Regions from separate parts of the Paenibacillus sp. WG02 genome, predicted to be linked through region 3. Evidence: riboswitches for the same ligand, from Rfam matches in the RefSeq annotation. Region 3 holds a riboswitch; each other region holds the start of a gene.

Region 1 (6,451 bases), 4.1 Mb from region 3:
GTATATATATGACATTCTTCCCGCCGAAACAGACGTTTACACGTTAATTTTCAGACGGCTTTTTCGGTCCTACCACATACACGGTGTACCCTTGCTTCGTTCCGAATTTATTGGCATAACCATGATCTTCAAAGAAGACATCAATCATTTGACCTTTCACACCGCTGCCAATATCTTCAGCACGGCGGAAGCCAATGCCCTCAATGTAAACCCACCATCCCAATGGGATCACTTTCGGATCAACCGCAATCGTGCGGCCTTCTGTCACGGTAGTCCCCGTATAGGTTTTACCGAAACCAGGAGATCCTTCGGACTTACCTGTAGATTCAGCGTCTGCCGAATAAGCAGTCAACTTCACATTCTTCAGGATTTGTTTGTACCCAAATGTTACACCATTCTTCGAAACCTCATCCACACTAGGTGAGGATGACGAAAGAACAACAACTGGGTTTTTCGTGCCAACGGACACGACTTTATTAATACTTTCTGTTTTTACTTCTTCACCCACAACTGCTTCCGCGACTAGAACACCATCTTCGAAAGTCTTTTCTTTCTTCTTCAAGAGTACGCCCTCTTTACCTTCTTGGACGACTTGCTCTTTGCCTTTGAGCAGCGATGCGTCGCTCTTCTTTTCCGTATCGAACGCAATCGGTTCAGTTACTTCCTCCGTCTCTTTCTTCACACGGACGATTTTGATTTCATCGCCTGAGTTCAGAGCGGTTGTCGGTTCGGGAGTTAAACGATCGTGCTCCCCAAGTGCAATATGTAAACGTTGCAATGCACTTTCAACCGTTCTTGCAGTTGTGTAAACAGTGGTGGTCTTTCCATCAGCAGTCAATTGAATCGGTGAGGCATGTTCGATGACAATTTTGTCTCCACCCTTGATTGTTGTCGTTGGCGCAGCAGAAATTTCATCGTGTTCACCAATCTTTATGGCTTGTTCATCCAGTAGGCGTTGCAGGACCCATTGTTTCGTTTGCACAACGGTTTCTTGTCCATTCACAACCACGGATACGCTCTTGGTAGCCGTACCGTACAACAACACCAAAAACATGAAAGTCATTGCGATTGAAATTATGGCTAAGCTTAAAATCAAACGCAAGTTTTCATGCTTCCATCGCAATGCGAAGGACATGCTGGATGATCGTTTTACATGGGTCTCGCTAATAGAGATACTGCCCACTTCTTCGGTCCTCCTTCAAAGCCTCGCCGCCAGGTTACAGCATGATTAGATTTGACGCGACTAAGGTTTTTTAGTTTAACTTAACGTGTTCGCCATCAGCAGTACGGTGCTATACCGCTGCCTTCTGGTCGTCCCACACCAGTTTGCCTATTCAACATTCATATGAATTCCGGGCAATTTTTAGTCGTCCGAAATGTGTATAGCCCTTTATGAAGACAAAAAGCCAGCAAGAAGAGGACTCTTCTCGCTGGCTTAGTTTGTATAGTAAAATACACAAATAGCACGCACGACAATCGTTACCTCTCTTACGCTTACGAGGTTAGCTGACGGATTCGGACGTGAGAGTCGCCCTACTATAAGCATACAAAGTACGCTCAAAGATTCACCCCTGTTACTCACTCTGTTCACTCAAGAAGCATGCTTCTTCAGCTTACAGTGGTTCCCCCGTTCCCATAAATGGAACTCAGCGAATGGAAAAATGGCAAATTGGATATTAAGTTATTATGAAAAGTATATTACGCTGTTAATCTTAACCTGTAAAGGGATTAACACCTACTAAAAAGGGCTAAACCGACTAAAATTCAATCAAATAGGCAATAAAACAGCCCTATTTCTACTTATATCTCACTATCACGTACGTATACTAACTCTTTTCAACTTTTCACCCCTAAACTAGGCTTAAATTACAAATTTGTTTATAATGATCGTATAGGAAAGCGATTCATAAATACCAATAATTTGCTAATCAGGGAGGCAATGAGATGGGCTCCATTCTACAAGTTGACTCTTTATACGGGGGATATTTACCAAATAAACCCGTTCTTCATGACCTAACCTTTTCTATTCGTCAAGGTGAAATGATGGGTCTGATCGGACTTAATGGCGCCGGTAAAAGTACCACAATCAAGAACATTCTCGGCCTGCTTCAACCGCAAAAAGGATCCATTCGAATCAACGGACTAACTTTAGCTGAAAATCCTGTATCCTATCGCGCCACCTACGCTTATGTACCCGAAAGTCCCGAGCTTTACGAAGAGCTTACGATCCGCGAACACCTTGAGCTAACCGCTATGGCCTATGGCTTGTCGAAGGAAGACTATTTGGCTCGATCCAGTTCTCTTTTGGAGCAGTTTCAAATGAAGGACAAGCTGAACAGCTTCGCCAGTCATTTATCCAAAGGAATGAAACAGAAAGTCATGATTATGAACGCATTTCTGATTGAACCCTCGTTATATATTATCGATGAACCCTTTCTCGGCCTCGACCCTTTAGCGATTCGTTCCTTGCTAGAATTAATGGTCAAAATGAAACATAAAGGAGCATCATTCCTCATCTCTTCGCATATTTTGTCTACGATTGAAAAATATTGCGATAACTACGTTGTCCTTCATAAAGGTCGCATGGTTGCTCAGGGTGATTTAGTCGAATTACGCGAGCAAACCGAACTCCCGGGAGCGTCACTAGACGACATTTTCTACAAACTCGTACAAGGGGATTCATGATGAGAAATATGGACATCAACACCCGTTCCTTATGGCAGCAAAGATTCGAATATTATATGAAGGAATCCATGGGCTATTGGCAATATGCAGCGCGCAGCAATTTCATCGGTCTCGTGTTGTTTCTTGTCATCATTTCTTCCTATTATTATGCAAAAATATTACAGCGTCTTCCGACAGATTATCCCTATCTGTGGATCGTGCTTTTGCTGCTCGTTCCGCTTCTATCTTCAAGCTCCATTCGTACATTGGTAAGAAAAGCAGACCGCATGTTTTTATTACGGATCGAACATCAAATGGGTGCTTATTTCCGAAGTGGATTCATGTACAGTTTGGCACTGCAAGCTTTTTGGACATTTATCGCCTGGGTTATTTTATGGCCGCTTTATCACCATTGCCTCGGCGCTTCAGAACAGCATTTCTTACTGATGCTTGCCCTACTTCTTCTATTAAAGATTGCTAATTTATTAGCGAGCTGGCAGGAAAGCCGCTTTGCTCATGAGCGTACACGTTTAGCTTCGGTTAGCTTTCGCTGGATTGCAACAACCGCTCTCATTTCGCTGCAATTTCTAACCAGCATTTTATGGGCAAGCGGGGCTGCACTGCTTCTCATTTTCGTATGGTTAGGAGCTGTTCATTTCGTATCTAAATACGTCATCGGCTGGGACTACTTGATCATCAAAGAAAATCAGCAGCAAGCACGGCTTTATGCCTTTTTCAGCTGGTTCGTCGATGTGCCTCAGATGGGAATGCGAATAGCCCGCCGAAGTTGGATCAGCGGGATAACACGGTTCATACCTTTTAGACAAGATGCTGCCTATTTGTATCTATATATGAAGACATTGCTGCGTACGGAGCTGTTCGCGATCATACTGCGTCTCACCCTGTTAGGGGTACTAGCTATTGCCGTTTCAAGCAGCGGTACTGCAAGGACATTGATCTTCCTGATCGCCCTTGTGATTTCCCTTGTTCAGTTATCGTCACTCGAGCGTGCTCATCGGTATACGTTCTGGCTGGAGATGTACCCGCTCAATCCAAATTCGAAAGCCGGTTCGCTGGCCTTCATCATTTGGTCGGTCTTGCTGCTGGAACTATGTATCTTGACAATTCCACTTATGATTCGCTCTTCACCAATCTATCTGCTCGTTCCACTCGTCAGTCTCATCTTCATCTCTTTCAGCTGCGGTATTGTGCTTCGCCGCAAGTTCGAAAAAAACGCTTTACTTGAGACCTAGCAATCGAATGGCATTGTTAGTTGTTATTTCCGCAATTTCTTCCAAAGTCAACCCCCGAATTTCCGCGGCTGTCTCAGCGACCAAGCGAACATAGCCGGTTTCATTGCGCTTGCCGCGGAAAGGATGCGGGGTCAGATAGGGAGCATCGGTCTCAATTAACAAACGATCTAATGGAACTTGCGCCAGCACTTCCTTCGGTTGCCTAGCGTTTTTAAACGTAACTGGACCCCCAAAAGAAATATGAAAATTCATATCCAGACACTGTTTAGCCGTCTCCCAGCTTCCTGAGAAGCAATGCATGATTCCCCCGACTTCCTCGGCCTTCTCTTCTTTTAAAATGTGCAAAATATCTTGATGGGCATCTCGATTATGTATGACAATGGGCATCCCCAATTTACGCGCTAGACGAATTTGCTCCCGAAATACCCTCTGCTGTACATCCTTCGGCGACTTGTCCCAATAGTAATCCAGTCCAATTTCCCCGATGGCAACAACTTTCTCATGCTTACACAACTCTTCAATCCATTCTAAGTCGCCAGGCATCATATCAATTGCATCCACAGGATGCCACCCTACCGTTGAGTAGATGAAATCATACCTCTCAGCAAGGGCAATGGAGCTGGGTATGGTCTCCCGGTTGAAGCCTACATTCACTATTCTTGTCACTCCGGCGTCCAGTGCTCGCTGAATCACTTCATCTTGATCTTCATTAAATTGTTCGGCATTTAAATGTGTGTGTGAATCCGTTAGCATAATCGTTCTCCCTTAAGTTAAAATATTCTGCTGCACTTGTTTTTCTAGCTAATCTTGCTCACCAAGCAGTGCCCATAAATCAGGATAATTGGTTGCGTTCAATCGTTCCAACAGCTCCTCCGGATAATAAACATGATGCTTACCCATTTGGAAGCCACTGATGGACTGAACAATCTCAGATCGATGCGTAATTTCCGTTAAAGTCTCCTTATGATCCAGCAGAAAAATAGGCAAATTGTCATCTGTTTCCCCCGGTCTATACACGTCATAAGATTGATTCGATGGAAAATCAATTTCCATATAATAAGTAGGGTCGAATCCGACCTCAGCCATCACTTTTTCCATCAGCTTAATTTGACGTTGATTAGACTCATCAAAGGTACTGTATTTGTACAACTTACGATCCAAAAACCGTTTACACATATCGGCCAGAATAGGATCTTTCTCATTACTCCAGAAAGTTAACATCGTCTGCATAACAGACTCATCCAATAACAAATAATCTTCGAGCGAAATTTTATTCTGAATCAGATGCAAAATGGGTTCCACCATAAATCCAAACGTATAGTCTTCTTCGTATAAATGTTTGGCACGCGCAAAAACTTTGTGCAGCAAAATTTCCGCACTACGTGTCACGGGATGGAAATACACCTGCCAGTACATTTGATAACGGGACATTAAATAGTCTTCAACAGCATGCATGCCGCTTTCCTTGACAACAATATGCCCTTTATAGGGCCTAATAACACGAAGAATCCGCTCCAGATCGAATGTGCCGTAATTTACACCGGTGAAATAGGCGTCGCGCAGTAAATAGTCCATGCGATCAGCATCCAACTGACTGGATACAAGGCTAACCACAATTTCTTCACTATACGATTTACAAATAACGCCCGCCACTTTTTTTGGAAAATCAGGTGACACTCGGCTTAGCACTTTATTCACATCGGTATCTCCAAGAACAATTCTGCACGACCAGTCTTCATGTTTCGTTCCGAAAGCTTTTTCAATGGAGTGCGAGAAAGGCCCGTGACCCAAATCATGCAGCAATGCCGCACAAAGGCAGAGCAAACGTTCCTCCTGAGGCCAATCCTCATAGTGATTTCGTTCGAATTGTGAAATAATTTTCCGAGTGATTTCGTACACACCAAGTGAATGAGAGAAGCGACTATGCTCAGCACCATGGAAAGTTAAATAAGAAGTGCCTAATTGCCTTATGCGGCGCAGTCTCTGGAACTCGCGCGTATTAATTAAATCCCAAATCGTATTGTCCTGCACGTAAATATATTTATGAACCGGATCTTTAAAAACCTTCTCTTCCTTCATCCATTCACAACCTCTCTTTAGCAAATTTAAATAATTTCGACAATTCCTTTTCATTACTTCGACATTTCTGTCGCATTTTGTCGAAATGCATATTCCAATTTCTCTGTTATACTAGACTAGTCTTTAACTTCGTAATTTAGTACTTTTCAAGGAGAAAGAACGTAATATATGATTTACATTCCCTTATTCTACCTGGTTTTTCTCATATTTAAAACAGAAACCCTATTAAAAATTTTTTTGAATAACAAGCTAAAATAGACGAAAATATGGTTGACTATTTTGGGAATCGTTGGTATCATTAGGCAAGAAGATATGTCGAAACATGACGATATTGATAAATTTTTGATAAAATCGAAAGGGGTTTATATATATGATGAAATCTACGGGAATTGTAAGAAAAGTTGACGAATTGGGTCGCGTTGTTATTCCAATCGAGTTGCGCCGCACGTTGGGTA
Region 2 (6,451 bases), 3.2 Mb from region 3:
GAAAGTGGCCAAAATATGTGAAGAGCCCGCAGGTCCTCCATTGGTCATCGCATATATAATATCCGGGAAATTGAAAATCCAGATCACCCGCAGCAAAGTAGTAGCGATGATCGTCGGCATAATGTAAGGGATAGTCACGTACCAGAACTTCTGTGAACTGTTCGCCCCATCGATACCAGCGGATTCATAGAGATCAGCAGGGATCGACTGAAGCGCAGCAAGCAGCATGATAGCAAAGAACGCTACGCCGTACCAGACGTTAGCTGCAATCACAGAAGGCAACGCCCACTTAGGATCGGATAAAAAACCAATCCTTTCGGTAATGAGGCCCATCTTTAAAAGCAGATCGTTAATAACACCGATTTGGCCGTTTAACAGCCATCTCCAGATGATGCCGATCAGGAATCCAGACATAGCCCATGAGTAGAAGATTAGTCCTTGGTAGACACCTCTGCCTTTGAACGGTTTCTTCAAGACCAATGCCAAAATGAACCCTAAAGTAAACTGTAAGAAAAGAGAGATAAACACCCAAAAGAAGCTGTTGGACAGAGCTTTCAGAAAAGCAGGCTGGCCAAATATGAGAGTGAAATTGTCAAACCCAATAAAATGAATATCCGTTAAATCGAATAGTGTATATTTCTGGAACGCCATCCCAACACCCCGAAAGAAAGGGTAAAACGTAAATACAGAAACGACCAGTAGGGAAGGTTGCAAGCAGTAAAATATGAACTTGTTTACATTATCTTTCATCTTTGTCCTCCTCCCGTAAGTATCCAAAGAAAGGAGGGGTCCCTTTGATCCAGACCCCTCCAAAGCACCTTTGTCATCCGGGTTATTTTTTCTGAGTTGCTTTTTCATTTTTCCAGTAAGCGTCCCACTGCTCTAGAACTTTATCCAGCTGCATGCTGCCTAGGATCATCGCCTGATTGTTTTCAACTTGAAGCTTTTTAAATTGGCCATTACCTTGATAGTTTGTCGCATCTCTCATCATGAAGTAATCTTTGGAATTATTGTTCATATTGATAAAGGCTTGGTAGGCCCCAACTTTAAAGAATTCATCATCTTGCGCCGAAGTGTGAATCGGAATGAGTCCAATGCCCTTGGCGAACTTCAAGTTCTGCTCGGGGCTCGATAAGAATTCGATCAACTTCCAAGCTTCTTCTTTATGTTTGGTGTATGATGTCATTCCCCATCCTGCTGCGCCGACGAATCTTGGAGCTTTACCACTGGGTCCTAGTGGAATTGGCGCTGTCGCCCATGTTCCTTCTGCCATTTTCTCTTTCGTTACGGAGATAACTTCCGGATCGTTAATCAACATCGCGGTTACACCCGACACGAAGCTTTCCACTGTTTCCGCAAAAGCCCAGTTCGTTGAATCCTTTGGCGAAGCTTCTTGATAAATTTTCGTGAATAATTCCATGGCTTGTTTCGCTTCCGGCGAGGAGAAGATCGTTTGACCGTCCTTCAAGAACATGGAGTCGTTCGGATTAATTTTATCACCGACAAACGCTTGCATAATCATGAGGGAGAAGTTATCGCCCCCTGCTCCGCCACGATACGCATATCCGTAACGATTCTTGGCTGGGTCAGTGAGCGCTTTGCCCTTTTCATAGACCTCTTGCCACGTTTTCGGCGGGGTTAATCCTTTTTCTTTGAACCAGTCTTGACGATAGTACAATACTTTCTGGTACAGCCCGTAAGGTATGTAATATGGCTTGTTATCAATGTATTCAGCTGCCATTTTAGCACTGTCGTTCAACGTCTTGTAATTCTCCCACTTCGTTGTAAACGGTTTCAGATCTTCGATGAAATTATTTGTTACAAATTGTTTTGCGGTATTATCTCGAACCTCGAGAACATCCAAACTTTCTTTCGCTCCCAGCATAGCAGCGATCTTCGTATCCGCATTCTGAAGCGGCGGCGAGATTAACTCTACTTTAATGGTTGGATTTTGCTTCTCGAATTCGCCGAGCATGTTTTTGAGAAGCGTTGTTCTTTCAGGGCTGGTCAAACTCTCAATCATTTTTAGTGTAACGGTCGCATTTTTGTCTCCGCCCGCGTTTCCCGTCTTCTCATCCGACGAGCAGCCTGCCAGTATCCCTCCTGCTAACATGACAATGGTTAACCCAGTGATCGACATCTTCTTTACAATAACAGTCATACGTGTGACCTCCCTATAAATTTTCTTAGTTCGATTTAACTGTGTGTCTATATAGCTATATAGCTGTACAGCTATCATACAGCTAAATCTTAAAGTAGTTGTATTTTTCTGTCAAGCGTAAAAAAAGACGAATCCACCAGTGATGCTCAACCCGGGCTATTCGCCAAATGTTAAAAATCCACGATGTAATAAGAGAATGGAAGTAAATCAATGAATGGCAGGATTGTAAGCGTATTATTGAGTGAATGTAGTGGTTGGAGTTATCTTTTTAAGTTTATTCAATCCTTTACTATGCTGTAAGAAGAGAGTAGTATTCAACTCGTACGTTACAGTTGAATATTTCGCTTAATTTTCTTATTAGAAAAGCGGGGGAACCAAAAGTTTTATGGGGTGAGTAAAGGTGCTTACGTATGGCACCATTTAGGGCAGATTCTCGCGGCCCGAACCCGACAGCTAACCTCGTAAGCGACCGTGGGAAGGAGAACATGTGTATAAACACAAGGTCTATCCTTGTGTTTTTTTGCGTCCTAAAACACAAGAATACGTCAGATATTAGGTTTAATTGGGGGAACTATCACGAATGACAAGCGACTCATTGAAAAAAATTATGTTTGGCAAACCGCTTAAATCCAGCGAAATGGAATCCGAAAAAATGCCGGTTTGGAAAGGACTGCCGATCCTATCCTCGGATGCCTTATCGTCAGTTGCTTACGGGACTGAGCAGATTCTTTTAGAACTTGCGACTGTTGGGGTTGCCGCTTTTGCGTTCTCTTTGCCTATTGCGTTATCCATTATTGCTCTGATTATGCTGCTAGTTTTGAGCTATAGACAAGTGATAGAGGCCTATCCGCAAGGTGGCGGAGCGTATATGGTTTCCAAAGAAAACCTAGGTATGGTGTGGGGAAGGCTGACTGGTGTTTCGCTGCTCATTGACTATACACTTACCGTTGCCGTTTCGATCTCTGCCGGCGTGCAGGCGATTACGTCAGCGTTTCCATCAGCGGTGCCGTATATTGTTCCGATTACTTTAGTTCTTGTGTGGATCATGGTTTGGCTTAATTTACGTGGAACATCGGAATCAGGTACGATTTTCGCTATTCCAACGTACTTTTTTATATTTTGTATTTTACTGCTAGTGGGCAAAGGTATATACGATATGCTGACGGGTTCCATTAATATGCATCCTATAGTGTTTGCTCCGAGTTCAATGACAAGCTCATTGACGTTATTCGTCCTTTTAAAAGCATTTTCCTCGGGGTGTTCCGCCGTGACAGGGATCGAGGCCATCTCCGATGCCGTGCCACATTTCCGCACACCATCCGTTAAAAACGCGAAGCGCACGTTAGTTTCCTTAGGGACACTTTTGGCTATCGTGTTTGGAGGCGTAACGGTATTAGCTTTGGGTTATGGTATTGTACCTGATCCTAATGGCCATACATCCGTCTTATCGATGGTGACAGAGCAGGCTTTTGGTCGTGGGGCGATGTACTATGCAACTCAAATTGGTACCATGCTCATTCTGGTTTTGGCTGCAAATACTAGCTTCAACGGCTTTCCAATCTTAGCATCCATTATGGCACAGGATAAAAACTTTCCGCGTATGTTCTCGTTCCGAGGAGACCGACTTTCGTTCCACTATGGGATTATCACGCTTGGTGTGCTTGCCAGTATTCTTCTGATTGGTTTCAAAGGTAAGACAGATGCACTCATTCCTCTATATGCGATTGGCGTGTTTTTATCTTTTACACTTGCGCAAGGCGGCTTGGTTCGTAAATGGTTGAGAGAGCGAGTGAAAGGTTGGATCGGAAAGCTGCTCATCAATGGTTTAGGCGGGATCGTTTCTCTTGTTGTTTTGCTCATATTTTCCATAACTAAATTTGCCGAAGGTGCGTGGATTGTTATTATTATAACCCCGCTGCTGCTTTGGTTAATTACGAAAATTAGTCATCACTACGATGATGTAGCGAAGCAATTGCGTATTGATATAACGATTGAGCGGGTTTGCACGAAGGAGCCTTTGATTATTGTGCCTGTGGCGGGCATTCATCGGGTTGTGGCACAGTCCTTGAACTATGCGAAATCGTTGTCGCCAAACGTGATTGCCTTCTATGTATCGTTCTCAGATGAAGATGAAGAATTGATGCAGGAGAAGTGGGATAAATGGGATCCGGGCGTTCGATTGGTTATTTTTAAATCGCGTTATCGGACGATACTTAAGCCGCTTGCTGAATTTATTGAGAGAATTGACACACATGTTTCGGAAAAACAAAACATTATGGTCATTCTACCGCAATTTATGCCGAAAAAATGGTGGCATCGACTGCTCCATAACCAGTCTGCTGCACGCATTCGTTCGAAGCTGCAAGCAGATAAAGATATCGTCGTGGCGACGGTACCGTATCATTTGCACGAGTAGAAGTGTACAATAATAGGGAGAAACTGAACTGAGGTGAACCCGTTATGGCAAAGAAAAAATGGTCGTCTACTCCTGCTGTTACCAGCGTGCAAGATAAACCCACAACACTTAAGGATTTACTGCGCCCGGAAATACTTGAGGGACTCAAAGCGCAGGCTGATGCCATGAAAGCAGAGGAACAAGCGAAGAAAGATGCAGAGAGAGCAAAGGCGGAAGCTGCTCGCAAAGCAGAAGAAAAACGGCTTGAGAACGATTTTGGACATCTGCTGTCTAAAAGCAGTCTGGATTGGCGAAAGCACAAATGAGGGGGCGCACGATGTGCCTTCTCTTCCTTCTTCTCGTAATGATAGCGTTGTCATCCTGTGAGATGGGTAATAGAAAGTCAGCTCAAGGGACTGCTGAGGTAAGTGGTGCACCGACAGTGACAATGACACCAGCATCTATACCAACATCGACGACAATGGTGTCAAAAGAGACTCCGACGCCATCGGTGGCATCGGCATCAGCTCCAACAGCCATGGATACACCGCTGATTCCATCTTCGCCTCCAAGCGAACCCAGTTCATCGCCTAGTCCGGCTTTTTCGTCTTTGGAAAAGACCCTAATCGAGCGTTACGGAAACGCTAAACCAAAGAAATGGGGCGAAAATGTCCCAGGCGTTCGGACACATCTTACTACAAAGGAACAAGTGATTGCGCTGACTTTTGACGCATGTGGGGGGAAAGAGGGCAGTGGGTACGATGAGAAGCTGATCGACTATTTGATCAAGGAGAACATCCCGGCTACTTTATTTATGAATGCGAGATGGATAACGGCCAATAAAGACATATTTGCCAAATTAGCCGCAAACCCACTGTTCGAGATTGAAAATCATGGGACCGAGCATCGGCCCTTGTCTGTAAATGGCAAGTTGGCGTATGGCATCGCGGGAACCAAGAATGTGAACGAAGTTATTCATGAAGTGAAAGACAATGCTGACCAGATCGAGAAGCTGACTGGACGGCGTCCTGTATTTTTTCGCTCGGGCACAGCCTATTATGATGATGTTGCAGCAGGAGTTGTTCATGATTTAGGGTTTCAGTTGGCAGGTTACAACGTACTCGGAGACGCTGGAGCGACTTATAACACGGAACAGGTATACAATGCGCTGCTAAAAGCCCGAAGCGGTTCTATTGTATTAGCTCATATGAACCACCCGGAGAAAGATACGGCAGAAGGCATTATGAAAGCTATTCCTGAGCTTAAAAAAGAAGGCTACCGCTTCGTTCTTCTAGCTTCCTATACCTTAAACTAAGCGATAGCTGCAGCAGCTATCGTTTTTTCATTTCAAAAAATTCACAAGCCTCTCGATCATAGTACGTCAAATCACTAACACGAGTTTGTACGACAACTGTCGTTTCACTGAAACGTAAGACAACCGCATTCGAATCCACAATGTGATCATCTTTGAAAACACGGACGACAGCCTGTCTTTCAACTGCATCTTGAAAATCTGTATCCGTTACTAAGCGTTGATTTCTAGCCATCCTCGGCATTCCCCTAACTTGTTTAAAATAGTTCTTCTATTGTACCACAAGGTATCGATCAACCCGAATTCACATGATCCTCCGCCCAGCCTAGCATACAATGTAGCACCAAATTGGGCAGAGAGGATGCGTGATGTAGGATCGTGACGATGTTTTTGGTGTAGTAAGACCCCGTTCCGTCAACCGCACCTCGCCACCCTCTGGGTTCCTCCATAGGGTGGCGGGTTTTTCTTTCGCCAGCCGAATCCGCGAAATAAGAGTCTCCAAAGACTCTTATTTCCGTATAAACTTACCAAAAAGTAAAAATAGCAGTCCCTAGGACCTCTTATTTGCTCAGATTCTCTCGAA
Region 3 (6,451 bases):
ATTATGCTGCGGCAAATGGTTATCATTTAGCTTGGAATATGGTCAATGAACTTTTCGAGCGATCCATCAAAAGGAAACGATTTTTTACTAACAAGTTCCTTTAAGCCTATTAATTCTTGTTGAGCTTTATGAATTAAAGGTTCTGGATAAGCAAATTTAATTGCATTGCTCTCAAATTCATCTTCGTCAACTACCTTCCATTCACCGTTTCTTTGTACATAATCCAGGTCTAAATCTACAAAAGAAACAACGTTTCCTTTGATCTTTGCTGGTTGATTAATATTGCAATAGAATTGTTGGATGTTACCGCCAACGACATCGGCACTAACCGTAAACCATGAATGAAATGAGAAATATTCAATCGTCCAAGCCTCTATGGTAAATACTTTTTGCTTCGTGTAATGATTTAATTTTCTTCCGTAATTTCCTAGGACAAAAATGTGTGAATCCGTCTTTTCTAATATAGTTGTGTTCCACTCATAATGTAGCTGGTCTCCGTATTTTAAAGCCTGAATTGTTATCAGATTGTTCATTGATTCATCCTTATGGTTTGAATTAAACTTATAATTCCTTTGTCATAAATACACTATTAGGGTCCTCTATGTAATCCGAAAACGGCTGGCAATATTGAAACCCAAAACTTGCATACAGTCGTCTAGCTGGTTCGAAAGCTTCCATTGAACCCGTTTCCAAACTTACCCGTTGGTACCCACGTCTCTTGGCTTCTTCAATTATGTGCTCAAGGATTCGTTTGGCGACGCCTTTTCTTTGATGGGAGGAAGAAGTTCGCATTGATTTTATTTCGCCGTGTTGACGATCAAGTTCCTTCATTGCCCCGCAACCCACTAATTCATCTTGTTCCCATCCACTCCAGAAAGTAATTTCTGGTTTTTTCAAATTATCCAGATCCAGAGCATGTGTACTTTCTGGCGGAGAGAGAGATGCCATGTCCTGCAGATGTTCTCCAATTAATGCAACCACTTTAGGTCCAGTTAAATCATCTATTTTAATATCCATTCAAATCACTCCTAAGTTTCTATTTTTTAATCACTATAATACGTTTTAATATATTCATTTTCAACTATACAAGAGGAATCAGTTTCAAGGCGGAATGATCTTTCACTCAGCGAGCTCCTCGAGCCGTGGCTCGTCGACAGTGTCAGAGAAATCTTCCTTTACAATGAAAAAACCAGCAACATAAGGTTGCTGGTTATACTTAAAATATTCTGCAGACATACAATACTGTCTTAGTTACTTATGAATTCCTGTACCCATTCGCCGTTATAATAAGCAACACCGATTTGGGTGAAGTTGGGGCTTAGAATGTTTTGACGATGACCTGTGCTGTTCATCCAAGCTGTCATGACAGCTTCAGGCGTTTGTTGACCTTTCGCAATGTTCTCACCTGCGTAGGAATAGCGAATGCCGTATTTGCTCATCATATCAAATGGAGACCCGTAGGTCGGCGAGGTATGATCGAAATAGCCGTTATTGTACATATCTTTTGCTTTGTCCAAAGCCATAGCGGTTAGTGCACTGTTGCTAGCTAATGGACGAAGTCCAGCCTTTGCTCGTTCCTGGTTAACGATGTTAACCACTTGGCTAGCAAAAGTTGATTGGGATGGCGCAGTCGTAATAGGCGTTTTGGTACCTGCATTTGTGCTTGTGCTGCCAGGAATGTTGAGGCTCATACCAGACCAGATCACGTTCGGATTGGCAATCTGAGGGTTCGCTTTAATCAACGAAGAAAGGCTAACGCCATACTTCTTGGATATTAACCACATCGTATCATTGCCCGATACCGTGTGGGTTGCTGGTGAGGCCATTGCCGCGCTCGCCCCAACGAGGATGCTCAATCCAATTGCGCTGGTAACCACAAGTTTTTTGTAACGTTTCAAAATAAACCTCTCCTTTTTGCGGCCTGCGAGGTTAGCTGTCGGATTCGGGTCAAAGAGTAATCACCCGGCCGCAGTTAGCGGCTTCACCCCAAATAATGGGTCCCCCGTGCTTATAGAAAGCTTCGGCCTTCTGAGTTATTTGATCCACTTGAATCTTATAAATTGTAACATGTGAAATCATCGAGAACATGACTCAAAATTTTCCAACAATATTTTGTAAGCGGTATCAGCCGGTTCGAAGCTGCAATAACAAGATAGAAAAAGAAGGATGAAACCCGATCAAACTCCTCCTTTTTCTAATTAGGCCTGCTTCCTATTTTAGAAACAATTCCATTAGCTTTCCGCCTGCATAAATACCAACAATACCTAGAATACCCGACAGTACAGGCGGTGCGGGCAAAGGCAGCTTCAACACTTTGAAGATAATACCAATAATTAAACCTGCTCCTAATGACAGCAGAAGTTCCTTCATTCTTTAGACACCTCGATTGTTAGACTGCATCTTTAAAATCGTAATTATCGAGCCACACCGCTTCCACACGTTCCATATCCGATAATAACAAACCGTCGGGTAGGTACAGTCACATTTGTCTTACGCAAACAGCCTTCGACTATCGTCTGTCCTATACCGTGTTCGTTCTCCATAATTTGCTTCAAAAGACTGTCATTTATTACTACAATAGGAACTGAAATATCCCTTTATATCTTTGCTTAACTTGTAAACAAAAAAACTCTCATTTTTTTTAGTCGATTGCTTAGGAAAGTCACCCGGATTTTGATCATTTAGCACGATCCGAAGGTGAAAAACTGCGAAATAATTATGTCTTTGAATATCCGATAAGGATTGCTATAATAGGTCTGGTTTAAAGGGTTTCTCTATCATTAGTTTTACTAAGGAGTTTGTCTAAATGACTAGTTTCAAGTTATATTTCAAATTTGTTAAGCCGTATTGGAAACTTGTTCTTATCACCATTCTCATTGGTATGGTCAAATTCGCAATTCCTTTAACCTTACCTTTAATTATGAAATATATCATCGATGATTTGTTATTGAGTACTATTTCAATAGCAGAAAAGACGCAAAAGCTGATTGAGGTGATGATATTTGCTTTTGTACTTTTTGTTATTATAAGAGCTCCAATTGAATACCTTCGACAGTATTTTGCACAATTAACAACGAGTCGTATTCTGTACGATTTACGCAATCAGCTTTATGCTCATATTCAAAAGCTATCCTTGCGTTATTATCAGAATCATAGAACAGGCGAAATTATTTCTCGAATGATAAATGATGCTGAACAAACGAAAAGTATCGTTGAAACAGGATTAATGAATGTGTGGCTCGATTTATTCACCCTTACAATCGCTATCGCATTTATGATTCATATGGATTTTGGTCTAACCATGGTAGCTATAGCTGTATTTCCCTTATACGCCTTTTCTGTCAAAACGTTATATAAAAAGCTAAGAAACTTAACCAAATCTCGCTCTCAAGCCCTTGCGGAAATGCAAGGCTATTTACACGAGAAGGTAAATGGAATTCCAGTTATTAAAAGCTTCACTTTAGAAGATTATGAGAAAGAAAATTTCGGTCTCAGAAACAATAAATTTCTAAATCGTGCATTGGCACTGACGAAGTGGAATGCAATCACCAACTCCATTATTAATACAATAACGGATACAGCCCCTTTGTTAGTTTTAGCCTATGGAGGATATCAAGTTATTCTAGGTAACCTGACGATAGGAGCATTTGTAGCCTTTTATGCCTATTTAGATCGCTTGTACAGTCCGCTGCGGCGATTGGTTAATTCCTCAACCGAGTTAACTCAAGCAAGTGCATCATTAGATCGTGTAATTGAACTCATGAATGAACCCTACGACATTATTGATTCTCCACAAGCCAAAATTGTTCACAAAATAAAAGGAAAAATAGATTTTCAAGATGTTAGTTTTCGTTATGATAACACATCGGATTGGGTTTTGAATAAAATTCAACTTACCATTCAACCTGGTGAAACGATTGCGTTTGTAGGAATGAGCGGCGGAGGGAAATCGTCACTTATCAGTTTGCTACCTCGGTTTTACGATATTCAGCAAGGGAATATTTTATTGGATGATTTGAATATTAAAGACATGACCATAAAGAGCCTGCGTTCTCATATAGGGATGGTTTTACAAGATAATATTTTGTTTAGCGGAACTGTTCGTGAAAATATACTTTTGGGTAATCCAAATGCAGTCGAAGAAGAGATGATATCTGCAGCTAAAGCAGCAAATGCACATGATTTTATTGTGAATCTGCCCAAGGGATATGATACGGAAATTGGCGAACGGGGAATGAAGTTATCTGGAGGACAAAAGCAACGGGTTGCCATTGCGAGAGTCTTTCTGAAAAATCCAAGTATATTGGTTTTGGATGAAGCTACTTCCGCGCTTGACTTAGAATCAGAACATTTGATTCAAGAATCTCTCAGTAAATTAGCGAAAAATAGGACGACTTTGATAGTTGCACATCGACTATCTACCATTACTCATGCTGATCAGATTGTTCTCATTGAAAATGGTGAAATTAAAGAAATTGGAACTCATGATCAATTAATGAAGGAAGCCGGAGCTTATTTCCGCCTATTTAATGTGCAAAATTTAAATAGTGTCGAGCAGCTGTAATCTTTCTGACAGATCGTAGAAGGCAGCCGATCCAATCAGGTCGGCTGCCTTCTCCGATTACCCCGTACGATTTAGTTGCTCCGCACTGTCGAACTAGCTATTAAAGTGAGCCTGCGGCTTGGCTGACCAATGACACCAGCTGACCAGAATCAAAAGTTTCCCCTTTACGCAGCTTCAGTGTTTTCCTTTCTGGAGGGCCACCGAACATGCCTTCGGGAAGCTCAAGTCCGACAGCATTAAAGATCGTAAAGCTGACTGCGTCTTTCGACGTCGAGATGACAGCAGCGTATTTTCCGTTTTTCAAAAAATGGGGTTTCTTATATTGCATTCGTTCATGCACATCCGGTATGGCCTGGTGGACAACTTCACGCAGATGATTGGACTGTTTCCCCTGCCATGGTTCTTTTAACGCGTCAATAAAATCGGTTACTTCCTGATTCATTTTAATACTCTCCTTTTTTTAACATGTTGATGTGGTCCTCTAAATCAGCTTCCATGGCCAATATTCTAGCGTCTCGCGTAGAATCCGTATTCTCTTTGAGCTCCCGCATCTCAATTTCAAATGCCCCGCATCCTCTTGGAAAAGGCATCCGAAGTGCCCACGCCGCTGCCTCATCTTCTGAATTCACATCGATCAGCGTATAACCGGCTATGAGCTCTTGATCTACCGGAAAAGGGCCAGCCTTTACCTCTGGCTCTCCGCTATGTAATGGATACAAAATCCTGATCCCGCTAGAACTAGGCTGAAGCTCTTCGGAAGCCAAGAGCGCTCCGGCTCTGGCCAAAGATTTGTTGTAGGCAGCCATCGCATCGTTGTGTTCCCTACTGAACTTTACACCCGAATCCGAGTACCCTGACGCCTTGATAATCAACATAAATCGCACAATCGTTTCCCTCCTTACAGGAAGATGACTTGGGGAAGCAGCTAGCTGACTTATCCCTTCCCTTACTATGACGACGAATGGGAAACCGTATAATCGACATGTCGGCTGAAAAAATTATTTCGATGCTTCTGACTTACATTCAGCAGCCCGTTTCATTAAAAGCGCCTGCTCACTGGCATTCTGTGTCATCGACACCGCTCGTTCAAATTCTGATCGTGCTTCATCGAACCTCCCCAGCTTCAATAGGAGATCACCGCGAACGCTCGGGAGCAGATGGTATCCCTTCAGGGAAGCTTCGGCACGCAGTTCGTCGATAATTTGCAGCCCGAAGGCTGGACCAAACGCCATGGATATGGCGACCGCCCGGTTCAATTCAACGATCGGCGATGGCGTTACCCTAGAGAGCGCTTCGTAAAGGGCAGCAATGCGGATCCAATTGGTCTCAGCTGGGGTAGCCGCTTGTGCATGGCACGCAGAAATTGCAGCCTGCAGCGAGTATGGACCGAGCGGGCGTCCAAGCTTCTGGCTGCGCTCAAGTGCTGCCAATCCTCGCCGGATCAGCAAGCGGTCCCATTGCGCCCGGTTTTGGTCCATTAAAAGTATGGATTCGCCACTTAAGCTAACCCGGGTTTTTAAACGGGAGGATTGAATCTCCATTAAGGCAACTAGTCCGTGAACTTCCGATTCCTGTGGTGCGATCTCAGCAAGGATGCGTCCCAGTCTGAGCGCCTCCTGACAAAGAAGCGGACGTATCCAGTGATCCCCAGAGGTTGCCGAATACCCTTCATTGAACATCAGGTAAATCACCTCGAGTACAGCAGTCAAGCGTTCTTTGAGTTCTACTCCTACAGGTATCTCAAAAGGAACTTTTTCGGTGCTGAGCGTTCTCTTAGCCCGGACAATCCGCTGGGCAATCGTTGATTCGGCGGACAGGAAAGAACGTGCGATTTCATCAGTGGTAAGCCCGCAAAGCATGCGCAGCGTCAGGGCAACTCTAGCATCT

The links. Region 3 has a riboswitch for cyclic di-AMP ahead of ACBP55_RS20635 (CAP domain-containing protein). Riboswitches for the same ligand answer to the same signal wherever they lie in the genome.
Region 1: linked by a shared signal. The riboswitch ahead of ACBP55_RS00950 (ubiquitin-like domain-containing protein) and the one ahead of ACBP55_RS20635 (CAP domain-containing protein) in region 3 are both predicted to bind cyclic di-AMP.
Region 2: linked by a shared signal. The riboswitch ahead of ACBP55_RS34925 (APC family permease) and the one ahead of ACBP55_RS20635 (CAP domain-containing protein) in region 3 are both predicted to bind cyclic di-AMP.

The regions. Positions count from the first base shown of each region.
Region 1 is NZ_AP036016.1:208,011-214,461, reverse strand. It holds gene ACBP55_RS00950 (ubiquitin-like domain-containing protein) at 44-1,183, opposite strand; cyclic di-AMP (ydaO/yuaA leader) riboswitch at 1,477-1,662, opposite strand; gene ACBP55_RS00945 (ABC transporter ATP-binding protein) at 1,945-2,685, shown strand; gene ACBP55_RS00940 (ABC transporter permease) at 2,682-3,917, shown strand; gene ACBP55_RS00935 (TatD family hydrolase) at 3,903-4,670, opposite strand; gene ACBP55_RS00930 (HD domain-containing protein) at 4,719-5,996, opposite strand; gene ACBP55_RS00925 (AbrB/MazE/SpoVT family DNA-binding domain-containing protein) at 6,367-6,451, shown strand, end outside.
Region 2 is NZ_AP036016.1:7,740,039-7,746,489, reverse strand. It holds gene ACBP55_RS34935 (carbohydrate ABC transporter permease) at 1-750, opposite strand, end outside; gene ACBP55_RS34930 (ABC transporter substrate-binding protein) at 833-2,161, opposite strand; cyclic di-AMP (ydaO/yuaA leader) riboswitch at 2,494-2,644, shown strand; gene ACBP55_RS34925 (APC family permease) at 2,742-4,577, shown strand; gene ACBP55_RS34920 (YqkE family protein) at 4,622-4,882, shown strand; gene ACBP55_RS34915 (polysaccharide deacetylase family protein) at 4,894-5,871, shown strand; gene ACBP55_RS34910 (hypothetical protein) at 5,888-6,103, opposite strand.
Region 3 is NZ_AP036016.1:4,556,012-4,562,462, forward strand. It holds gene ACBP55_RS20625 (DUF402 domain-containing protein) at 27-533, opposite strand; gene ACBP55_RS20630 (GNAT family N-acetyltransferase) at 562-1,017, opposite strand; gene ACBP55_RS20635 (CAP domain-containing protein) at 1,248-1,898, opposite strand; cyclic di-AMP (ydaO/yuaA leader) riboswitch at 1,904-2,036, opposite strand; gene ACBP55_RS20640 (XapX domain-containing protein) at 2,212-2,370, opposite strand; gene ACBP55_RS20645 (ABC transporter ATP-binding protein) at 2,807-4,564, shown strand; gene ACBP55_RS20650 (DUF1801 domain-containing protein) at 4,665-5,006, opposite strand; gene ACBP55_RS20655 (YciI family protein) at 5,008-5,448, opposite strand; gene ACBP55_RS20660 (RNA polymerase sigma factor) at 5,563-6,451, opposite strand, start outside.